3 regions of the Pedococcus badiiscoriae genome follow, and region 2 is predicted to be linked to each of the others. Evidence: predicted binding sites of a transcription regulator. Region 2 holds the regulator's gene; each other region holds the start of a gene.
The links. The regulator LexA, encoded in region 2, represses DNA repair genes until DNA is damaged. The targets are predictions, from matches to a motif close to TCGAACANNTGTTCGA.
Positions count from the first base shown of each region.

Region 1: recA (recombinase RecA) is a predicted target of LexA. The motif match lies at 2,517-2,532, and genes of this name have one in related genera.
Region 3: BJ986_RS15545 (HNH endonuclease signature motif containing protein) is a predicted target of LexA. The motif match lies at 2,798-2,813, and genes of this name have one in related genera.

Region 1 covers NZ_JACCAB010000001.1:2,732,655-2,737,910, reverse strand. Annotated here, with positions in the region: gene miaB (tRNA (N6-isopentenyl adenosine(37)-C2)-methylthiotransferase MiaB) at 1-546, opposite strand, end outside; gene BJ986_RS12895 (regulatory protein RecX) at 601-1,242, opposite strand; gene recA (recombinase RecA) at 1,283-2,344, opposite strand; gene BJ986_RS12885 (ABC transporter permease) at 2,613-3,470, opposite strand; gene BJ986_RS12880 (ABC transporter permease) at 3,467-4,354, opposite strand; gene BJ986_RS12875 (ABC transporter ATP-binding protein) at 4,354-5,256, opposite strand, start outside.
Region 2 covers NZ_JACCAB010000001.1:285,674-290,929, reverse strand. Annotated here, with positions in the region: gene BJ986_RS01370 (NAD-dependent protein deacetylase) at 1-80, shown strand, start outside; gene BJ986_RS01365 (class I SAM-dependent methyltransferase) at 152-817, opposite strand; gene BJ986_RS01360 (GNAT family N-acetyltransferase) at 836-1,366, shown strand; gene BJ986_RS01355 (DUF4259 domain-containing protein) at 1,435-1,848, shown strand; gene BJ986_RS01350 (hypothetical protein) at 1,881-2,093, opposite strand; gene lexA (transcriptional repressor LexA) at 2,206-2,931, opposite strand; gene BJ986_RS16155 (LysM peptidoglycan-binding domain-containing protein) at 3,169-3,564, shown strand; gene fdh (formate dehydrogenase) at 3,750-5,256, shown strand, end outside.
Region 3 covers NZ_JACCAB010000001.1:3,284,957-3,290,212, forward strand. Annotated here, with positions in the region: gene BJ986_RS15530 (chorismate-binding protein) at 1-783, opposite strand, end outside; gene BJ986_RS15535 (LLM class flavin-dependent oxidoreductase) at 937-2,025, shown strand; gene BJ986_RS15540 (FMN reductase) at 2,022-2,678, shown strand; gene BJ986_RS15545 (HNH endonuclease signature motif containing protein) at 2,821-4,101, shown strand; gene BJ986_RS15550 (OsmC family protein) at 4,237-4,662, shown strand; gene BJ986_RS15555 (ribonucleotide-diphosphate reductase subunit beta) at 4,721-5,256, opposite strand, start outside.

The DNA of each region.
Region 1 (5,256 bases), 2.4 Mb from region 2:
GCCGCGCAGGCTGGGCACGATGCAGAACGTGCAGGTGTTGTTGCAGCCCACCGAGATCGACACCCAGCCGGCGTAGGCCGAGTCGCGGCGGGTGGGCAGCGTGCTGGGGAAGACCTCGAGGCTCTCGAGGATCTCGACCTCAGCCCGCTTGTTGTGGCGGGCCCGGTCGAGCAGGGCGGGCAGGCTGCCGATGTTGTTGGTGCCGAACACGACATCGACCCACGGGGCCCGCTGCACGATGGTGGAGCGGTCCTTCTGGGCCATGCAGCCGCCGACGGCGATCTGCATGTCGGGGTTCCGGGTCTTGGCGGGGCGCAGCTGGCCCAGGTTGCCGTACAGCTTGTTGTCGGCGTTCTCCCGGACGGCACAGGTGTTGAAGACGACGACGTCGGCAGCCTCCGGCCGCGCGGTCGCGGGCAGGCTGTTCACGTCGACGTAGCCGGCCGTCTCGAGCAGGCCGGCAAGCCGCTCCGAGTCGTGCACGTTCATCTGGCAGCCGTGCGTGCGGACGTCGTAGGTCCTGGGTGCAGTCGTGGTGGTACTCATCGCACGCCAAGGGTACGTGCTCGAGCAGTCCGGTATGCCGCGGCGGGCGGGTGATCAGTCGCGCTGGTGCTCGGGGGCGTCCGCGATCGCCTCACGGATGACGGCCATGGCGAGGTCTGCCGGATAGCCCTTGCGGGCCAACATCCCGGCCAGTCGTCGGGTCTGCACCACCGGCTCGAGCCCGTGCATGGACTTCAGCCGCTTGGCCACCAGCTGCGCGGCACGGTCGCGCTCGTCGTCGGGGTTGATCGACTCGAGGGTCGCCTTGGCCGTCTCGTCGTCGACGCCCTTGGTCCGCAGCTCGCGGGCCAGCGCGCGCCGAGCCAGGCCGCGACCTGCCTGTTGGGACCGGACGAGCATCCCCGCGTACGCCTGGTCGTCGACCAGGCCCACCGCTGCCATCCGGTCGAGGACCGCCTCGGCGACGTCGTCGGGGCAGTTGCGTTGGCGCAGCTTGTCCCGCAGCTGGTGGCGGCTCTTGGGCGACAGGGCGAGCTGTCGCAGCACGATCTGGCGCGCGACGTCGTACGCGTCGGGCTCGCCGTCACGGGCCTGGAGGTCTGCCTCGGGGTCACCGGGGATGGGTTGCCAGGCCCGTGGGCGAGCCGCCCTCGGCTGAGGTTCGTCGGCGGGAGCGGACGTCGCGGCCAGGGCAGCCTCGAAGGCTGCCCTGGCCGCGTCGTGTCGATCAGTCATGCGGGATCAGTGGTGCAGTGGCGGTCGCCCGAGCCGTGGCTCAGAACTCGACCGGTACCTCGGGAACCGCGTCGGCCGGCTTGTCGACCTGCGGGCCGATCCCGAGCTTTTCCTTGATCTTCTTCTCGATCTCGTTGCCGAGGTCGGGGTTGTCCTTGAGGAACTGGCGCGCGTTCTCCTTGCCCTGGCCGAGCTGGTCGCCTTCGTAGGTGTACCAAGCGCCGGCCTTGCGGACGAAGCCCTGCTCGACGCCCATGTCGATGAGCCCACCCTCACGGGAGATGCCCTGGCCGTAGAGGATGTCGAACTCGGCCTGCTTGAACGGCGGTGCCACCTTGTTCTTGACGACCTTGACCCGGGTGCGGTTGCCGACCGGTTCGCTGCCGTCCTTGAGGGTCTCGATGCGACGCACGTCCAGGCGGACCGAGGCGTAGAACTTCAGCGCCTTGCCACCCGTCGTCGTCTCGGGCGAGCCGAACATGACGCCGATCTTCTCGCGCAGCTGGTTGATGAAGATGGCCGTCGTGCCGGTGTTGTTGAGGGCGCCGGTGAGCTTGCGCAGGGCCTGGGACATCAGTCGGGCCTGCAGGCCGACGTGGCTGTCACCCATCTCGCCCTCGATCTCGGCCCGTGGCACGAGCGCGGCGACGGAGTCGATGACGATGATGTCGATGGCGCCCGAGCGGATCAGCATGTCGGCGATCTCGAGCGCCTGCTCCCCCGTGTCGGGCTGGCTGACCAGGAGCGCGTCGGTGTCGACGCCGAGCTTCTTGGCGTAGTCAGGGTCGAGGGCGTGCTCGGCGTCGATGAACGCCGCGATGCCACCAGCCCGCTGCGCACTGGCCACTGCGTGCAGCGCGACCGTCGTCTTGCCCGAGGACTCCGGGCCGTAGATCTCCACGACTCGGCCGCGCGGGAGGCCGCCGATGCCGAGCGCGACATCGAGCGAGATCGACCCGGTGGGGATGACGTCGATGGGGGGACGGACGTCGTCGCCGAGGCGCATGACCGCGCCCTTGCCGAACGACTTCTCGATCTGCCCCATGACGCTGTCGAGGGACTTTGCCTTCTGGTCCACAGTTGATGCGTTCGCTCCAGCCATTTTGGCCACCGTTCCTTCTTTCGCTTCGAGTCGGGCGCGCCTGCCTTCGACCCTCGGGCAGCGGATCTGCTTGTCGGGTCAGACGCTAGGTGTCGGCACCGACAGCCGTCCGGGACGCTGATGCGGCCTGTGGACGGGAGGTCTGTGGGAGTTCCACCTGTGGACGACACTACCGAACACCTGTTCGAAATCCGGCATCCGACCCGCGACACGCCGCGACCTCGCGCAGGACATCGCGCAGGACCCCGGCCGACGTCGCACAGGACCGCTAGGACAGGAGCAGCTTCTCGAGACGGCGGGCCGTGCCCACGACCCCGATCCCGCCCAGCAGCACGAGGTAGACGACGTGCCCGAGCACGCCCCAGCCCACGTCCCCGAGCATCAGCGCGCGTTCGAGGGCGACCCCGTGGTACAGCGGCGTCGCCCGCACGACCCACTGGAGCGCCTCGGGATACGTCGACAACGGGAAGAACGTCGCGGAGAACAGGAACATCGGCTGGATGGCCAGGGTGACGTAGTCGAAGTGCACCCAGGACTTCATGAACGTCGTCGCGAACATCCCCAGCGCGGCGAAGGCGAACCCGATGAAGACCGCCGCGGGCAGCGCCAGCAGCGCCCACCACGACCCGACCGCGCCAGCGAGCAGTGCGACCACGAGGAAGGCGGCGGAGTACAGGCCGCCGCGGATCAGCGACCAGGAGATCTCACCGACCGCGACGTCACGCGGGCCCATCGGCGTCGCCAGCACCGCGTCGTAGAGCTTGGCGTAGCGGAGCTTGAAGAAGACGTTGAACGTCGAGTCGAACACGGCGCCGTTCATCGCCGACGCGGCCAGCAGGGCCGGCGCCACGAACTGGGGGTAGGACACGACCGCACCCGAGTCGGTCGTGACCGTCTTGACGAGCGCCCCGATGCCGATGCCGAGGGAGAACAGGTAGAACACCGGCTCGGCGAAGCCGGTCACGAGCGCGATCCAGCCATGGCGGAAGGAGACGACGTTGCGTTCGACGAGCATCCTGGCAAGTCCCGCCCCGGCCGGCATCGGCACCAGCCGGGCCAGCTGGGCGGACACCCGGCCGCGCGTGGAAGGGGGCGTGGAACGGGGCGCGGTCGTCGAGCTGCTCACGGGACCAGCCGCCTCGCGAAGGACCGCTCGGCGAGCCACCAGCCCACCGCGGCATACACCGCCAGCACGAGCAGGTGACCGAAGAACGGCAGCCAGGCCACGGAACCCGTGGCCACGGCGCGGCAGGCCTCGACCCCGTGCCACAGCGGGGTGACCCAGGCGATCGGCTGCATCCAGCCGGGCAGCTGCTCGATCGGGAAGAACGTCCCCGAGAAGAGCATGAGCGGCGTCACGATCCAGCGGAACAGGATGTTGAAGCCGTTGTCACCCTCCTGCTTGGCCGTGAACGCGAAGATCGGTGTGGTGAACGCCATCCCGGTGAGGATCGCGATCGGCAGGCAGAGGACCGCGGCCACCGACCTGAAGCCGCCGAACAGCGAGGCCACCGCCATGAAGATCGCCGTGGCGGTGGTCAGGTGCGCGGCCACCGCCAGGAAGTGGCCCCTCAGGACGTCGCGCACCGTCATCGGGGTCGCAAGCATGGCGTGGTAGCCCATGTTCCACTTGATGTAGCCGAGCACCTGGTAGGTCGACTCCCCCATCGCGACCCACATCGTCTGGGTGGCGACGATGGCCGGGACGACGAACTGCAGGTAGGGCAGACCGCCGACTCCCCCGACGCGGTTGTCCACGAGCGAGCCGAGTCCGATCCCCATCGCCAGCAGGAAGAAGAGCGGCGACAGGAACCGGCCGATGATGCTCCCGCGCCAGGTCCGTCGGTAGACCACCAGGAAGTAGGTGAAGACCGCCAGGGCCCGCTCACGCGCGGACAGCGGCGCGCGAGGGCCGTGTGCGGCCCGGCTTCGGCCCTCCCCACCGGAACCGCCCACGTCGGCGGCGGCGGACTGTGGGCCGGCGTGGGGCGAGGGCTGGAGCAAGGCCATCAGTCCACCAGGGTGCGGCCGGTGAGGTGCAGGAACACGTCCTCGAGCGTCGCCCGGCGCACCAGTGCGGACAGGGGCTCGATCCCGCGCGAGTGCACGACCGCCGCCGCGTGGTCACCGTCGTCGGCGTACACGAGGAGACGGTCGGGCAGCACCTCGACCCGCTCGCCGATGCCGACGACCCGCTCGGCGAAGTCCTTGTGGTCCTCGGCGTCGAACCGCAGCTCGAGGACCTCGCGGGTCGAGTACTCCTCGATGAGCGACCGAGGCGACCCCTCGGCGACGATCCGGCCATGGTCCATGACGACGAGCCGGTCGCAGAGCTGCTCGGCCTCGTCCATGTAGTGCGTGGTCAGCACCAGCGTCACACCCGACCGCTTGAGTCGGAAGAGCCTGTCCCACAACACATGTCGGGCCTGCGGGTCCAGACCCGTGGTGGGCTCGTCGAGCAACAGGATCTCGGGCGAGTTGATCAGGGACCTGGCGATCGTCAGTCGTCGCTTCATCCCTCCCGAGAGGGGCTCGACCTTGTCTCCGGCACGGTCGGTGAGCTGGGCGAAGTCGAGCAGCTCGGCGGCCCGCGACCGGACCTCCTTGCGCGAGAGGCCGAAGTAGCGACCGTAGATCCAGAGGTTCTCCTGGACCGTCAGCTCCTCGTCGAGGGTGTCGCGCTGCGGACAGTTGCCGAGGCGGGCACGGATGGCCGGGCCGTCCGTCGCCGGGTCGAGGCCGAACAGGCGCAGCTCGCCACTGGTCACCGGCGACACGCAGCCGACCATCCGCATGGTGCTCGACTTGCCCGCGCCGTTCGGCCCGAGGAAGCCGAAGCACTCCCCCTTGCGGACCGCGAAGTCGATCCCGTCCACCGCGGTGAAGTCTCCGAACGTCTTGGTCAGGCGCGT
Region 2 (5,256 bases):
GCGACGGCGAAGCCATGGCACAGGTCGACGCACCCCTCGCGCCGACTCTCGAGACCCTGCTCCGTCGCCTGGCCGCCTGACCCACGTCAGGCGGGGCTCAGGCCGGGCTCGCCGGGGCCCGACGCGGGGCTCATCGGGGGCTCACCGGGACTCAGGTGAGGCGCCGGGCCACCAGCACGACGTCGATCGCGTCACCCTGGTCGGTGGGCCGCACGTACTCCTCGCAACGCTCGATCTGCAGGTCTCCCGCCGCGGCGCGCAGCTGCTCCGGGGTGTGCAGCAGGGCAGGGTCGGAGGGGCCGCCCACGCCCTCGGTGAGGTTGCGCAGCCCGTGCCCCACGACCACGAGTGCACCGCCCGGCGCCAGCCAGGTCCGCGTGCGCGAGACCACGTCCGAGGGCAGGTGCAGGTACGACACCAGGACGAGGTCGAAGCGGGTCTGGGGAGCGGGGTGCCAGGACCGGGCATCCGCCACGACCCAGTCGACCCGGACCCCGCGGCGGGCGGCCTCCTTCTCGCCCTTGGCCAGGCCCACCGCCGAGAAGTCGACGGCCGTCACCCGCCAGCCCAGCTCCGCCAGCCACACGGCGTGACGACCCTCGCCGGCGCCCAGGTCGAGGGCCCGGCCGGGTGCCCAGCTGCCCACGATGCGCTCCACCTCGGCGTTGGGCGTCGCGCTCCAGACGTGCTCGTGCGCGGCATACCGCTCGTCCCAGAGGGCTTGGCGGTCCGTGGGCGTACCGCGGTCGGGGTCAGGGAGCTTCGCCCCGCCGCTCGAGGCGTCGGTGCCATGGGTGTGCCCGGGCTCGTGGTCCATCCCCCTAGCATCGCCGACATGAGCAGCATCGGCCCGACCAGCGACGCGTCAGTCCTCGTCCGGGACGCGACCGGGGACGACCTGCCCGCGATGGCGGCCATCTACGACGAGCAGGTCCGCACCTCGGTGGCGACGTTCGACACCGAGCCCCGCGGCGCGGCATACCTCAGCGAGAAGGTCGCGGCCACCGACGAGGGCAACGTCGTCCTGGTGGCCTGTGCGGACGACGCGCTGCTCGGCTACGCGTACTCGGGCCCGTTCCGCCCGCGGCCGGCCTACGACGGCACCAAGGAGGTGTCCGTCTACCTCGCGGAGGGCGCCCGCGGCCAAGGCCTCGGCCGCACCCTGTATGCCGCGTTGCTGGCACGGCTCGACGCCGCCCCCGGGGTGCACACCCAGGTCGCGGTGATCGCCCTGCCCAACGACGCGAGCGTGGCCCTGCACCTGTCGTGTGGCTTCGAGCGGGTGGGAGTGCTGCGGGAGGTCGGACACAAGTTCGGTCGATACGTCGACACCGCCTGGTACCAACGGATGAGTCCGCACGACTAGGGCTGGCGTGTCGCCGCGTCTCTTGGCACCCTCGAAGCAGCAGCTAGTCGCACGCGGGAGGTTGGGAGATGGGCGCCAGCGGAGCGGGGCCGTTCGAGAACGACGACGCGCTCGACTTCCTCGACGAGCTCGAGGAGTCCGAGCCGGACGTCCGGCGCAAGAGGGTCGAGTCGGCGCTCGACAGCGTGGTCCGCGCGTCGGGCTACATCGAGGCGCCGGCCATGTCGCAGGCGGTGGCTGCCGCCGTGCTCGTGGCTGCCTGTGACGACCTCGAATCCGTTGTCGGAGAACGCAATGTGCCCTGGTGGGTCGACGACGAACCCATCGACGTGGACGAGGAGCTCGAGGAGCTCGCCACCCAGGCCCTGCACCGGGCTCTCCAGTCCGAGGACAACGAGCTCTGGGAGCTGTGGGCCGACGGTGATGGCGGCGAACGCTTCGCCACCAAGCTCACGCACTACCTCGACGCCCTGGGCGACTAGTCCAAGAATCTGCCCGGCGACCTGCTGCGCGACTAGCCGAGGGACTGGCTGGCCGACGTCCCGGGGGACGCTGCGGCGAGGCTCGGGGCCGGACCCAGCTGCGGACAGAGCCCCAGCGCCGCATCTATCTGGTCCGGGTCCAGGTGCGCGCAGGCCCGGCTCGCGGCGTCGATCAGGTCCGCGAGCAGCTCGATCTCGGACCCGAGCACCTGGTCGGTGAGCTCGGCATCGGGATGGTTCTGCATGTCGGGTCAACGTCCCGGCGCGCTCACCCGTCACGGGGCAGGCACCGCTTCCACCCGTCCCCGCCGTGGTTCGGACCGTTCGGCGGACTGGCCATCGGCCGAACAGGCGAGCTCAGACCCGGCGAAGCACCGCCGTGACCTTGCCGAGGATGGTGGCGTGGTCTCCGTCGATGGGGTCGAAGGCGGTGTTGTGCGGCATCAGCCACACCTTGCCGTCCTTGCGCTTGAACGTCTTGACGGTGGCCTCGTTGTCGAGCATCGCCGCGACGATGTCGCCGTTGTCGGCCGTGGGCTGCTGACGCACGACGACCCAGTCGCCGTCGCAGATGGCGGCGTCGATCATCGAGTCCCCGACGACCTGGAGCAGGAACAGCTGCCCCTCGCCGACGATCTGGCGGGGGAGCGGGAAGACGTCCTCCACGGTCTCCTCGGCCAGGATCGGGACGCCGGCGGCGATGCGACCGAGCACCGGCACGTAGGTCGCCGCAGGGCGCTGGTCGCCCGAATCCGTCTCGTCGTAGGTCGCCGTCTCGTCCTCGGCCGAGGCGCCGCCACGGTAGCCGCGCATGTCTGCGGGGGAGTCGGGGGAGACGACCTCGATGGCACGCGGCCGGTTGGGGTCGCGCCGCAGGAAGCCCTTGCGCTCGAGGGTGGACAGCTGGTGGGCCACAGAGCTGGGGGAGGTGAGCCCGACGGCCTCGCCGATCTCGCGCAGGCTCGGCGGGTAGCCGCGCCGGTCGACCGAGTTGCGGATCACCTCGAGCACCCGTCGCTGGCGGACGGTGAGTCCGTCGCCGCGATCGCGGTCGGGGAGTTCCTTGACGTTGTCGTCGCTCATGCCGCTTCCTCGTTTCCGCAGGTCAGGTGCCGTATGCCGGGTGCTCGGCGAGGCGTTGTCAGTGGCCTCTGATGTGCTTGCGGCATGAACACAGCGTATGGCCTTCGAACGTCTGTGCCAAACATGTGTTCGACGCGTGTCTTGATTGGTTCGAACATGCGTGCTAGAAATCAGCTACGCAGTTCTTCGCACATCCGTTCGAGGAACGCCGCAGAGATCGCCACGATGGAGGACCTGATGAGTGCAGCAGTCGCTTGGGACGTCGCCCCCGCACCGGTGCGGGTTCCCGTTCGCCCGACTCGGCCCCACCTGGTCTCGGTGCCCACCGGGCGCGCCGTCACGACCCCGGCCACGCCGCTGCGGTTGACCCGCGCGGCGCGTCTGGCGCTGACGCTGACCGTGGTTGTGGCGGCCGTCGCGCTGGCGCTCGCCCTGTTCTCCGGCGGCGCCTCGGCCATGGTGATCGACCACTCCACCACGGTGCAGTCAGGGCAGACGCTGTCGCAGATCGCTGTCCAGCAGCTGCCCCAGCTGCCGATGGCGGAGGCTGTCGCCCAGATCCAGATCGCCAACGACCTGACCGGCACCGACGTCCACGCCGGGCAGACGCTGCTCATCCCCAGCGCTGGCTGATCCGCCGGGGCGAGCCGCTGACCGTCGGCCCGCCGTGATGCGCGCTCGGAGTGCATCGTCGCTGGTCGGAGGCGTGCGAGTGCGCAACTGAGTGGCCGTGTCCGAGGTGCTCACGTCGCAAATGTGTGGCATGTTCGGATCGAGGTCGTTCGGACGACGTGGCGGACCAGGCGCTGGAGGTTGCGGTGGATGCAAGGCGGACGTTCCTGTCCTGGCCCGTGGTGCGTCAGGTCACCAGTGGGGACCTCCTCGGTCGCGGCCCGTCGGTGACATCGCGCCAGACTCGCGAGCTCGAGCCCCGCACCTCCACGGCCGACCGGGTCGTGCAGAGCGTGTGCCCCTACTGTGCGGTCGGCTGTGGGCAGCGCGTCTTCGTCAAGGACGCGCGGGTGGTGCAGATCGAGGGCGACCCCGACTCGCCGGTGTCCCGTGGACGGCTGTGTCCCAAGGGTTCGGCGAGCGAGCAGCTCGTCAACAGCCCCGGACGACAGCGCAAGGTGCTCTACCGTCGGCCCCGCGGCACCGAGTGGGAGAGCCTCGACCTCGAGACGGCCATGCAGATGATCACCGACCGGTTCGTGGCGAGCCGCAGGGCGGGTTGGCAGGACCGGGACGAGCATGGTCGACCCCTGCGTCGGACGATGGGGATCGCCTCCCTCGGAGGCGCGACGCTCGACAACGAGGAGAACTACCTCATCAAGAAGCTGTTCACGGCGGCGGGCGCCATCCAGATCGAGAACCAGGCTCGTATTTGACACTCCTCCACGGTCCCCAGTCTGGGGTCCTCGTTCGGACGCGGCGGCGCCACCCAATACGTGCAGGATCTGTCGAACTCTGACTGCATCGTCATCCAGGGTTCCAACATGGCCGAGTGCCACCCGGTCGCCTACCAGTGGGTGACCGAGGCAAAGCTCAAGGGTGCCAAGGTCATCCACATCGACCCGCGGTTCACCCGCACGTCCGCGACAGCCGACCGGCACGTCCCGATCCGGGCCGGCAGTGATGTCGTCTTCCTCGGTGCACTGATCAACCACGTGCTGTCCAACGAGCTGTTCTTCAGGGAGTACGTCGTCTCGTACACCAACGCCGCGACCCTGGTCAGCGAGGAGTTCCGGGACACCGAGGAGCTCGACGGCCTGTTCTCCGGCTACGACGACGAGCGCGGCGCATACGACTCCAAGAGCTGGGCCTACGCGTCGGCGGACGCCGAGCAGGAGGGCGGATCGGACGACCGGTCGGGCGGGGAGATCGGCGACCCCGACTCGGGTCACGTCCACGGTGAGCAGCGGTCGGAGCACTCGGCCGGCGACCAGCACGGCTCGGGCGGCCCACCGCTGGAGCACGCGCGCGTGCTGCGCGACGAGACGCTGCAGGATCCCCGCACCGTCTTCCAGATCCTCAAGCGGCACTACGCCCGCTACACCCCTCAGATGGTGGCTGACACGTGCGGCATCTCGGTGGACGACTTCGAATACGTCGCGCGGGCGGTCACCGAGAACAGTGGCCGCGAGCGGACGACCGCCTGGGTCTACGCGGTGGGCTGGACACAGCACACCCTCGGCGCCCAGTTCATCCGGACCTCCGCGATCCTCCAGCTGCTGCTGGGCAACATGGGCCGTCCCGGCGGGGGCATCATGGCCCTGCGTGGCCACGCCAGCATCCAGGGGTCCACGGACATCCCCACGCTGTACA
Region 3 (5,256 bases), 3.0 Mb from region 2:
GATGGCCTGCAGCGCGGTGTGTTTCGGCGCCCCGGACACCGAGCCCGGGGGGAACGTCGCCGCCATCACCTCGGGCCAGCGCACCCCGGGGCGCAGCTCACCCGACACCGCGGACACGAGGTGGACCATTCCCGGGTGCTCCTCGGGGCGGCAGAGGTGGTCGACCTGCACCGTGCCCTCCCTGCAGACGTGGGAGAGGTCGTTGCGCACCAGGTCGACGATCATGACGTTCTCGGCGTAGTCCTTCGGCAGCATCGCCTCGAGGCTCGTCGCGGTGCCCTTGATCGGTCGGGACTCCAGCCGGTCGCCGTCGCGCAGCAGGAACGCCTCGGGGCTCGCGGACACGACGTCGAGCCCCGCCGACGGCACCCAGATCCGCCCCGCGTGCGGTGCCGGGTTCCCCCGCGCGAGGAGCTGCGCCAGCCCCTCGAGGTCAGCCTCCTCGGGGAGCTCGTGCGACAGCACCCGACAGAGGTTGACCTGGTAGACCGTGCCCGCCGCGATCCGGTCGCGGACCTCCCCCACCCCAGCGAGGTATGCCGCCTGGTCCAGGCTCGTGGACCACTCACCGCGTAGTGGCCTCCAGGGCACCGCGGGCACGGGCGGCACGCGCTGGGCTGCATCCCGGTCCACGTGGGAGAAGCGCACCGCAGTGACCGACCCCTCGAAGTCGGCCACCACGGCCCAGAAGCCCTCGTCCAGGGACGCCAGGTCGTGACGCACCTCCACCGGGCGGGTGGCGTACCGGCCGCCGAACCGTGCGTGCCCGTTCGCCGCCTCCACGAGGGCGATCCTAGGGCGACCTCCGGTCACCCGCGACGAACGCCCGGAGCGTCGCGGTCGGGGGTCACGATCGGAATGAAAGTGGCCCTCCGCGGGTTCATGTAGTTGAATTCGCAACGACTTCCTACCAGCCTCCCGAGGAGCGCGAGCCCGATGCAGTTCGGAATCTTCACCGTCGGTGACGTGACCATGGACCCGACCACCGGCACGACCATCAGCGAGCACGAACGGATCAAGAACACCGTCGAGCTCGCGCGCCACGCCGAGCAGGTGGGGCTCGACGTGTTCGCCACCGGTGAGCACCACAACCCGCCGTTCGTGCCCTCCTCCCCCACCACCACGCTCGGCTTCATCGCGGCGCAGACCGACCGGCTCCTGCTGTCGACGTCGACGACGCTGATCACCACCAACGACCCGGTGAAGATCGCCGAGGACTACGCCACGTTGCAGCACCTCGCTGACGGCCGCGTCGACCTGATGATGGGCCGCGGCAACACCGGCCCGGTCTACCCGTGGTTCGGCAAGGACATCCGCGACGGCATCCCGCTCGCGATCGAGAACTATGCCTTGCTGCGCCGCCTGTGGACCGAGGACGTCGTCACCTGGGAGGGCAAGTACCGCACGCCCCTCCAGTCGTTCACGGCGACGCCGCGCCCGCTGGACGGCATACCCCCGTTCGTCTGGCACGGTTCCATCCGGAGCACGGAGATCGCCGAGCAGGCCGCCTACTACGGCGACGGCTTCTTCCACAACAACATCTTCTGGCCGATGTCGCACACCAAGCAGATGGTGGCGCTCTACCGTCGTCGCTTCGAGCACTACGGTCACGGCTCCGCGGACCAGGCCATCGTCGGGCTCGGCGGACAGGTGTTCATGCGAGCCAACAGCCAGGACGCGGTGCGCGAGTTCCGCCCCTACTTCGACAACGCGCCCGTCTACGGACACGGCCCCTCCCTCGAGGAGTTCACCCGCGAGACACCGCTCACCGTGGGCTCGCCACAGCAGGTCATCGAGCGGTATGCCGCGATGGCCGACTCCGTCGGCGACTACCAGCGCCAGCTGTTCCTCCTCGACCACGCAGGACTCCCCCACCGCACCGTGATGGAGCAGGTCGAGATCCTCGGCACCGAGGTCGTGCCCGAGCTGCGCAAGATCGCCGCGGCTCGCAAGCCGGCCCACGTGCCTGACGCACCCACTCACGCCAGCCGTCTGGCCGCATCGAAAGTGGAGGTGACCCGATGACGACCACCGCTCGTCGCCTCGTCGTGGTGCAGGCGGGCCTGGGGCAGCCCAGCAGTACGAGGCTGCTCGCCGAGCGGCTCGCGACGGCGACCCAGGACGCCCTGCTCGAGCTGGGCGAGGAGTCGCACGTGACCTTCGTCGACCTGCGGGAGCACGCCCACGACCTGGCCAACGCGCTGCTGACCGGCTTCGCGACCGGCGGGTTGCGTCGTGCCCTCGACGCCGTCCGTGAGGCAGACGCCGTCATCGCGGTGACGCCGGTGTTCCAGGCGTCCTACAGCGGACTGTTCAAGACGTTCATCGACGTCCTCGACGACTCAGCGCTGCGCGGCACTCCCGTGCTCCTGGGGGCGACCGCCGGCACGGCACGTCACTCCCTCGTCCTCGAGCACGCGATGCGTCCGCTGTTCGCCTACCTCAAGGCGGTCACCGTGCCGACCGGGGTCTTCGCCGCCTCAGAGGACTGGGGCAACGGCGCCGTGGATGCCGGCCTGTCGAGTCGGGTCACCGTCGCCGCGACCGAGCTTGCCGAGCTCGTCGCCGCCAGGGCAGGGCGGGCATCTTCGCCGTCCTCGGCCTCCTCGGCATCTGGGGCTGCCGGGGTCGACGAGCTCGCCGACCCGGTTCCCTTCGAGGAGCTCCTCGCCCGGTGAGGTCGGCAGGTGTCGGCCAGGCGCTCTCGGCCACCCACCTGCTCTTTGGTGACGGCACTCCGTCGAGGTAATCCATTGCCCTGCAACGCAATTCGCTGCGCAGGCTCTTGCCACGGCATTCGAACAGGTGTACGATGGTGGTATGTCGATCAGTCCGGTGGCCGTGCAGCGTGACGGGGTCCAGCGCGACCTCTGGGCGCGTACCGCGGCGGTGGCCGGCAGGCTGAACCGGGCGCACGCGGAGCTCGTCGACCTCGCCGCCGAGCTCATGGATGGCGACCACTGGGGCGACGGTGGGTTCCGGTCCCCCGAGCACTACTTCGTCGTCCGGGCGGGGTTGTCACCGGCACACTCCCGAGACGTCGTCGCTGTCGCACGGCGGCGAGCCGAGCTCCCATCGGTGGCCCGCTCCGTCGCTGCGGGCGCGCTGTCGCTGGACCAGGCCGCCGTCGTCGCCCACCACGTCCCTGCGTCGCACCAGCGCTCGGTCGGCGAGCTCGCGCTGCACATGACGGTGCCACAGCTGCGGCACGCCGTGGCCAAGCACGCGTTCGCGGTCCGCGGCGAGGACGACGGCTCGGAGCGCTCGGGCGAGTCGGAGCGCCGCGCCTGCGCCAAGCCCGAGCTGTCCATGCACTACGACCGCGACGGCCGGTTCCAGCTGCGCTACAGCGCACCGGCCCCGATCGGAGCGCTCGTCGAGCAGGCCCTCAAGGAGGCCAAGGACGCGCTCTTCATCGCGCAGTCCGGTGAGACAGCCTCGCCCACCTACGGCGACGCCCTCGAGGAGATCGCACACCGGGCGTTGTCCAGCGTGACGTCGACCAGTCGCTCCAGCCACTACCGGGTCTACCTGCACCTGTCGACCGACGGGGCGTGGGTCACCCACGGCGGAGCGATTCCGCAGCGACTGCTCGGGCGATTCCTCTCCGACGGCGTGGTCCAGCCGGTCTGGGAGACCGACGGCCGCCCGGTCAGCGTCGGCCGAGCCATGCGGATCCTGCCGTCTCGGTCCCGCAGGCTCATCGAGGACCGAGACCGCGGCTGTCGCTTCCCCGGATGCACGGCCACCCGGTTCGTGGAGATCCACCACCTCCGGGCGTGGGCGGCCGGCGGCGCGACCGACGACGACAACCAGGTCAGCCTGTGTCCGTTCCACCACGACGCCATCGACCGCGGCGACTTCACGATCAGCGGCGACCCCACCCGACCCGACGGCCTCGTCGTGACCAACCGCTACGGCTTCCCCGTGCGGACACCGTCCCCCGCCGAGCTGGCCCCATCACCGGATGCTGGGCCGCCAGGTGACGCGGCGGCATACCAACCACCCACCGGTGAGCGCGCTCGCTGGGCCGACATCGAGATCCCACCCGATCGCGACCTGTGGCCGCGCACCCATCTGCACGCTGTCCCCGCGGACTAGGTCGCGTCCTTCGACGCCCGGGGATGTCCCCCCGTGGACCAGCCGTTGCGTGTCGTGCGCCAGCGCCTAGATTGGGTGCAAGTCCCACGCCGTTCAGCGGCTCCCCTCACCAGTCCCCCTCACCAAGGAGTGCCCATGGCCACCACCCGCACCGCATCCGCCCACTGGGAGGGCTCGCTCATGGAGGGCTCGGGCCAGGTCGAGCTCCAGTCGTCCGGGATCGGGACGTATGCCGTGTCGTGGCCCTCGCGCGCCGAGGAGGCCAACGGCAAGACCAGCCCCGAGGAGCTCATCGCCGCCGCGCACTCGACCTGCTACTCGATGGCCCTGTCCAACGTGCTCGCCAAGGCGGGCAACCCGCCGACCTCGTTGGACACCACCGCCACGGTGACGTTCCAGCCGGGCACCGGCATCACGGGGAGCGCGCTCTCCGTCGTCGGCACCGTGCCGGGCATCACCGCGGAGCAGTTCGAGGAGGCCGCGCAGGACGCCAAGGTCAAGTGCCCGGTGAGCCAGGCACTCAGCGTCCCGATCACGCTCGAGACGAGCTTCAAGGGCTGATGTGCCACTGCCGGGTGGCCGCCCTCGTGGCGACCACCCGGCACACCTGTGTTGCGCGCTAGAACTCCTCGTTGAAGGCGACCGAGCCGGACACCCCGACCTGGTAGGCCGAGACGCGACGCTCGAAGAAGTTCGACAGCTCCTGGACGTCCTGCAGCTCCATGAACGCGAGTGGGTTCGTGGACCCGTACTCGGGCTCGAGCCCGAGCTGCTCGAGCCGACGATCGGCGACCGACTCCAGGTAGGTCCGCATGTCGGCGACGGAGAGGCCGGCCACGCCTCCCCCGAGCAGGTCCTGCGCGAACTGTGCCTCGGCGTCGACCGCGTCGCGCATCATGGCCCGCACCTGGGCGGCGAGCTCGTCGTCGAACAGGTCGGGCTCCTCACGCCGCACCGTCTCCACGACGTCGAACGCGAACGCCATGTGCATGGACTCGTCGCGGAAGACCCAGTTGGTGCCGCTCGCCAGCCCGTTGAGCAGTCCGCGTGACCGCAGGAAGTACACGTAGGCGAAGGCGCCGTAGAAGAACAGCCCCTCGATGCACGCCGCGAAGCAGATCACGTTGAGCAGGAACGCCCTTCGGTGGTCTCGGG